3 regions of the Kribbella sp. C-35 genome follow, and region 3 is predicted to be linked to each of the others. Evidence: riboswitches for the same ligand, from Rfam matches in the RefSeq annotation. Region 3 holds a riboswitch; each other region holds the start of a gene.
The links. Region 3 has a riboswitch for ZMP and ZTP ahead of ACLJOO_RS42330 (bifunctional 5,10-methylenetetrahydrofolate dehydrogenase/5,10-methenyltetrahydrofolate cyclohydrolase). Riboswitches for the same ligand answer to the same signal wherever they lie in the genome.
Positions count from the first base shown of each region.

Region 1 (2,246 bases), on a different contig from region 3:
GCCAGCAGGACCGAGCCGTCCAGCCGCTCGGCCTCCATCACGGTCTCGACCGAGTCGGCGATGATCTCGCGGCTGACGAGCGAGTAGTGCATGCCGACGTGGCCCATCGAGATGCCGTCGGACACGCTGATCGTGCCGAACTCGAGCGGGTACCCGCCGGCCGCGTGCACGCCGTCCTTGACCGCCTTCGCGAGCCGGTCCAGCGACAGGTTGCACGGGGTGATCTCGTTCCAGCTCGACGCGACCCCGATCTGCGGCTTGGCCCAGTCGTCATCGCCCATCCCGACCGCGCGCAGCATGCCTCTGCTGGCGGTCGCTTCCAACCCGTCGGTGACTGTCCGGCTACGAGGCTTCACATCGACCATGCCGCTCACTCTATTACTGGCCCAGTAAGGTGCGGTGCGTGATCGATGACCCGTACGGCGACGAGCAGTTGGTGGAGCTCTACGATCTGGACAACCCGTCCGGCGAGGATCACGACTATTACCGTGCCTTGGCCGAGGGCGCTGCGAAGGTTCTGGACTTCGGGTGTGGCACCGGTCTGCTCACCCGGTCGCTGGCCACTCCGGGGCGGATGGTGGTCGGCATCGACCCGAGTCCCACCATGCTCGGGTACGCGCGTCGCCAGCCCGGTGCCGACGCCGTCACCTGGATCGACGGGGACCACCGGATGGTGCAGCCGACCGGCGACGTGGATCTCGCGGTCAGCAGCGGCAACACGATGATGCACGTCGCGGAGCACGCGGCGGCAGTCGCTGCACTGGCGGCCGCGCTGCGTCCCGGCGGGGTGCTCGCGTTCGAGTCGCGCAATCCGGCGGCGCGGGCGTGGGAGCAGTGGACGAGCGAGGCGACGTACGGCGAACGGGACACGCTGGCCGGGCACCTGAAGGAGTGGCTCGAGCTGATCGAGATCGCGCACGGGCGCGTGACGTTCGACGCGCACAACGTCTTCGAGGACGGGCGTGACGCGGTCTACCGGAACGTCCTGTACTTCCGGTCTGCCGACGAGATCACGGCCGACCTGCGGGCGGCGGGGTTCTCGGACGTGGTCATCGAGGGCGGTTGGCACGGGGAACCGCTGACTGAGGCATCACGCCTGCTGGTGGTGCGGGCGACGAAGTAGGCTGGGCGCACCGCGACTGGCGAGGGTGGAGTACCACCGGGGAGCGGACGTGTTCACACAAGGCGTCGTCCGCCTGGGCGCCTCCGATCCATTCGGAGGTCCTGATGCGTCTGCGGTATGGCATGAATCCTCATCAAGCGGCGAGCCTCGACTCTGCGCCGTTCACGGTGGTTGCGGGCGAGCCGTCGTACATCAACGTGCTCGATGCGCTGACCGGGTGGCAGTTGGTGCGGGAGGCGGCGGAGCGGTTCGGCGTACCGGCTGCGGCGTCGTACAAGCATGTGTCGCCGGCGGGTGCCGCGCTCGGCGAGACGGTGGCGGCCGCGTACACCCGTGCGCGGGACGCTGACCCGAAGTCGTCGTACGGCGATTTCGTGGCGGTCTCGCATCCGGTGGATCTCGAGCTGGCCATGGTGCTGAAGCGGGTGGTGTCGGACGGGATCATCGCGCCCGGGTACGACGAGGGCGTGGTGGAGATCCTGGCGGCGAAGAAGCGCGGGACCTACCTGGTGCTGGAGGTCGACCCGGAGTTCGAGCCGCCGGCGGAGGAGGTCCGCGAGGTGTTCGGCGTACGGCTCACGCAGGAGCGGGATGCGCGGCCGATTCCGCGTGATCTTCCGGACGATGTGGTGCTCGGGATGATCGTTGCCCGCTACACCCAGTCGAACACCGTGGTGATGGTTAAGGACGGGATGACGATCGGCGTCGGCGCCGGGCAGCAGTCGCGGGTGGACTGTACGCGACTCGCCGGCGAGAAGGCCGCGCTCTGGTGGGCCCGCCATTCGAGCGATCCGCTCACCGGGGTCGCGATGGTCTCCGACGGGGCGCTGCCATTCACCGACAACGTCGTGGAGGCCCAGCGGTACGGCGTCTCGCACATTGCCGATCCGGGCGGTTCGATCCGCACACCCGAGGTGGCGGCCGCCTGCGCGGCGGCCCGGATCACCTGGTTCGAAACAGGCGTACGCCTGTTCAGGCACTGAGCAGGTAGTCGCCTGAGGCAACGGCCTTGCGGACCTCCGCTGCTGTCCGCTGCGCGTCGAGCCGGGTGGTGTCGATCGCATGCGGCTCGAGCTCGCCGAGGTCCGCGAACGCGCCGTGCAGACCGGTGAGCGCGTCGACG
Region 1 covers NZ_JAJPWG010000007.1:411,294-413,539, reverse strand. Annotated here, with positions in the region: gene ilvD (dihydroxy-acid dehydratase) at 1-365, opposite strand, end outside; gene ACLJOO_RS39520 (class I SAM-dependent methyltransferase) at 404-1,123, shown strand; ZMP/ZTP riboswitch at 1,126-1,209, shown strand; gene ACLJOO_RS39515 (5-aminoimidazole-4-carboxamide ribonucleotide transformylase) at 1,228-2,106, shown strand; gene ACLJOO_RS39510 (AAA family ATPase) at 2,096-2,246, opposite strand, start outside.
Region 1: it holds a riboswitch for ZMP and ZTP, as region 3 does, so the genes downstream of both, ACLJOO_RS39515 (5-aminoimidazole-4-carboxamide ribonucleotide transformylase) here and ACLJOO_RS42330 (bifunctional 5,10-methylenetetrahydrofolate dehydrogenase/5,10-methenyltetrahydrofolate cyclohydrolase) in region 3, are expected to answer to the same signal.

Region 2 (2,246 bases), on a different contig from region 3:
GAGCAGCGCCGACTCGGCCTGCCGGCCGGTGATGCCGTACGACGAGACGTCCAGCAGCACCAGGTGGTTCTCGGTGCCGTCCGTCACCAGCTTCACGCCGCGCTTCATCAGGCCCTCGGCCAGTGTGACCGCGTTGTCGGCGACGGACTGCGCGTAGTCCTGGAACGAGGGCTGCCGCGCCTCGGCCAGCGCGACTGCCTTCGCCGCCATCGTCTGGCTGAGCGGGCCGCCGAGGACCATCGGGCAACCGCGGTCGACGGCGTCGGCGTACTCCGGCTGGCAGAGCACCATGCCGCCGCGCGGGCCGCGCAGCGACTTGTGGGTCGTGGTCGTGGTGACGTGCGCGTGCGGGACCGGGTCGAAGTCGCCGGTGAACACCTTGCCCGCGACCAGGCCGGCGAAGTGCGCCATGTCGACCATCAGGGTCGCGCCGACCTCGTCGGCGATCTCGCGCATCTTGGCGAAGTTCACCTTGCGCGGGTACGCCGAGTAGCCGGCGATCAGGATCAGCGGCTTGAACTCGCGCGCGGTCGCGGCGACCTTGTCGTAGTCCAGCAGCCCGGTCTCCGGGTCGGTGCCGTAGGAGTGCTGGTTGAACATCTTGCCGGAGATGTTCGGCCGGAACCCGTGCGTCAGGTGACCGCCGGCGTCCAGCGACATGCCGAGCATCTTCTGGTCGCCGAGCGCCTTGCGGAGCTTGGTCCAGTCCTCGTCGGACAGGTCGTTGACGTGCTTCGCGCCCGCCTCGGCCAGCGCCGGGGACTCGATCCGCTGCGCCAGGATCGCCCAGAACGCGACCAGGTTCGCGTCGATGCCGGAGTGCGGCTGGACGTACGCGTGCGGGGCGCCGAACAGCTCACGGGCGTGGTCGGCGGCGGTCTGCTCGACGGTGTCGACGTTCTGGCAGCCGGCGTAGAAGCGGTGCCCGATGGTGCCCTCGGCGTACTTGTCCGACAGCCAGTTGCCCATCGTGAGCAGGGTGGCGGGGGAGGCGTAGTTCTCGCTCGCGATCAGCTTCAGCGAGGACCGCTGGTCGGCGAGTTCGGCCTTGATCGCGCCGGCGATGGTGGGTTCCACCGCGGCGATCACCTGCAGCGCGTTGTTGTACGCGGCCGACGCGGCGGCAGCGTCGAAGGATTGAGTCATCGTTGTCTCTCCTGCGGTTGCAGTGGGTCGAAGGCACCCAGGCGCACGGTGCCGACGGGTTTCGCTCCCCGGTGGTTCTCCACCTTCAGCGCGCCAGTCGCGACTGCCAAAAGAAAGGCACAGTCACCCTATCGCGCGGCTGACGATCTGCTCGAACGGCGTAGTCCGCGGGAGCGTCCCGAACACACCGCCCCAGTCGCCGGCCAGCCGGGACGCCACGAACGCGTCCGCGACCTCCGGCGTCGAGTTCCGGATCAGCAGCGACGCCTGCAGGCACAGGGCCATCCGCGCAGCCAGTCGCCGCGCCCCGGCCTCGGCGTTCTCGATATCAGCAAGCGCTTGCAGTACGTCGTTGACCGCCGCATCGAGCCGCGCATCGGCACCCTGGACCGAGCCGACCTCGAGCAGCCACGCCTCGAGCGACTCCGGGCGGCGGAGCGCACGCAGTACGTCGAGTGCGTTGACGTTGCCCGATCCTTCCCAGATCGAGTTCAGTGGCGACTCCCGGTAGAGCAGCGGCAGCCCGGACTCCTCGACGTACCCGTTGCCGCCGAGGCATTCCAGCGCCTCCGCCACCATGAACGGCGTCCGCTTGCACACCCAGAACTTCGCGAGCGGCAGGGCAATCCGCCGGAACGCGGCCTGCCGTTCGTCGCCCGCGAGCGACGCGTCAACTGCTGCGGCGAGGCGCATGCCCAGGGCTGTTGCTGCCTCGCTCTCGATCGCCAGGTCTGCCAGCACGTTCTGCATCGCGGGCTTGTCGGCGAGCAGGCCGCCGAACGCCGCGCGGTGCTGCGTGTGCCAGATCGCCTCGACCAGGGCCCGTCGTTGGAGCGCCGCCGAGCCGAGCACGCAGTCCAGCCGGGTCGCGGCCACCATCTCGATGATCGTGCGTACGCCGGTGCCTTCCTCGCCCAACCGATATCCGATGGTGCCGTGGAACTCGACCTCGGACGACGCGTTCGAGCGGTTGCCGAGCTTGTCCTTCAGCCGCTGCAACGCGAACGGGTTCCGGTTGCCGTCGGCAAGAACCCGCGGTACGACGAAGCAGCTCAGCCCGTCCGGCGCCTGCGCCAGTACCAGGAACACGTCCACCTGCG
Region 2 covers NZ_JAJPWG010000006.1:522,577-524,822, reverse strand. Annotated here, with positions in the region: gene ACLJOO_RS37245 (glycine hydroxymethyltransferase) at 1-1,146, opposite strand, end outside; ZMP/ZTP riboswitch at 1,175-1,257, opposite strand; gene ACLJOO_RS37240 (acyl-CoA dehydrogenase family protein) at 1,270-2,246, opposite strand, start outside.
Region 2: it holds a riboswitch for ZMP and ZTP, as region 3 does, so the genes downstream of both, ACLJOO_RS37245 (glycine hydroxymethyltransferase) here and ACLJOO_RS42330 (bifunctional 5,10-methylenetetrahydrofolate dehydrogenase/5,10-methenyltetrahydrofolate cyclohydrolase) in region 3, are expected to answer to the same signal.

Region 3 (2,246 bases):
CCGTGGGTACGCCGTGATGGGCGGCGCCGCCGACACGGTCGCGGAGTACATCGGCGAGCACTACACCGAGGGCATCTCGCTGGCCGGCGCGCTCCGGCTCGCGGTGGACGCGCTCGGCCACGACGGCACCGAGGTCCGGGAGCTGACCCCGGAGCAGCTCGAGGTCGCCGTCCTGGACCGGACCCGCACCCAGGTGCGCAAGTTCAAGCGGATCTCCGAGGAGTCGCTGGCAGGCATCCTGAGCGAGTCCAGCCCGGCGGTGGACGAGAAGTCGGACGCCGACGCGGAGACAGGTTCGGACTCGGAGTCGGCTTCGGGCGATTCCAGAGGCTCCAGTGAGTCGTCTGCGGGTGACACCCCGGTCGCTCCGCCGGCGGACGACGCCCCGGTGGCGCCGCCGGAGGATCCCGACGACGACCGTCCGCTGTGACGGACCAGATCGAGAACTCAGCCGCCACCGACAAGGTGGCGGCTGAGCCGTCTCGGCCTGCAGACCCCGCCGCCTGGGAGCTTGTGGGGGAGGAGCCTGGGTTCCAGCGCTTCCTCTCCGTGAGCCTGCGGCGGTACCGGATGCCCGACGGCCGCGAGGTCGACTGGGACGTGCTCGGCCCGAAGTCGGCGGCCGGTATCACTTCCGGGGTGACCGTGCTGCCGTTGACGCCGGAAGGCCGGATCGTGACGGTGCGGATGTTCCGCGCTGGGCCGGACCGGGTGGTCACCAACCTGCCGGGTGGGTACGTCGAGCCCGACGAGGATCCGGCGCTGGCCGGTGCCCGGGAGCTCGAGGAGGAGACCGGCTACACCTGCGAGACCCTGGACGTGGTCGGCTGGCAGTGGTCCGGTGCGTCGTCGACGTACCGGAAGTATGTCGCGATCGCGCGTGGGTGCCGGCCGGACGGGAAGCAGCAGCTGGACGAGGCCGAGGACTGTGTCCCGGTCGAGCTGTCCGTGGACGCGTTCCGTGCCGAGCTGCGCACGCCCGGTGCGATGACCGGAGTCGACGCGGCCTACCTCGCGCTCGACCACGCCGGCCTGCTCTGAGCCGGGTCGGTATCCTGACAGCGGACCGCGACTGGCGCTGAGGTGGACGACCACCGGGGAACGGTCTGCCATCCGGCTTCGCCGCGCGCCTGGGCACCCAATTCACGCCCAGAGGAGTGCGCAGATGACTGCTGAACTGATGATCGGAACCGACCTCGCCGCCGAGATGGTCGCGAAGGCCGCCGAACGAGCCCGGATCCTTCAGGAGCAGTACGGCGTGCAGCCGTGTCTGGCGACCGTGCTGGTCGGTGACGACCCGGCGTCGGCGACGTACGTGCGGATGAAGCAGAACCGCTCGAAGAAGGCCGGGATAGCGTCGCTCAGCGTCGTACTGCCGGCCGAGACGACCACCGAGGAGCTGGTCGCGGAGATCACGAAGCTCTCCGACGACCCGGCCGTGCACGGGATCCTGCTGCAGCACCCGGTGCCGGCGCAGATCGACGAGCGGGCCGCGTTCGAGGCGATTGACCCCGCGAAGGATGTCGACGGCGTGACGATGCGGTCGTTCGCGGCGATGGCCTTCGGGGATCCCGGGTTCCGGTCGGCCACCCCCGGCGGGATCATGCGGCTGCTGGCGGCGTACGACGTACCGCTCGAAGGGGCGCACGCGGTGGTGATCGGCCGCAGCCCGATCCTCGGTAAGCCGGCCGGCATGTTGCTGCTGGCATCGAACGCCACTGTCACGTACGCGCACTCCCGGACCCGCGACCTGCCGGAGCTGGTCCGGACCGCCGACGTCGTGCTCGCCGCGGTTGGGAAGGCGAACTTCGTCCGCGGCGACTGGCTGAAGCCGGGCGCGGTCGTGGTCGACGCCGGGTACAACGAGGGCAACGTCGGCGACGTGCACTTCGCGGAGGCGGCCGAGGTGGCCTGGCTCATCACGCCGGTTCCGGGCGGGGTCGGGCCGATGACGATCGCGCTGCTGCTGGAGCAGACGGTCGACGCCGCTGAGACGGCTGTCCACTCTCTGACTACGCTGGCCTAGGGTTGGGGGACAAGATCTAAGGAGGCGGACGTGGCGGTACGGGCGATCCGGGGTGCCACCCAGCTGGACGTGGACGAGCGCGAGCACCTGCTCGAGCGGTCCGCGGAGCTGGTGAAGGCGGTCCTGGAGGCGAATGATCTGGAGAACGAGGACCTGATCAGCATCCTGTTCACCGTCACGTCGGACCTGCGTTCGGAGTTTCCCGCGGTCGCGGGCCGGC
Region 3 covers NZ_JAJPWG010000010.1:44,520-46,765, reverse strand. Annotated here, with positions in the region: gene prcA (proteasome subunit alpha) at 1-430, shown strand, start outside; gene ACLJOO_RS42335 (NUDIX domain-containing protein) at 427-1,041, shown strand; ZMP/ZTP riboswitch at 1,059-1,143, shown strand; gene ACLJOO_RS42330 (bifunctional 5,10-methylenetetrahydrofolate dehydrogenase/5,10-methenyltetrahydrofolate cyclohydrolase) at 1,166-2,026, shown strand; gene aroH (chorismate mutase) at 2,057-2,246, shown strand, end outside.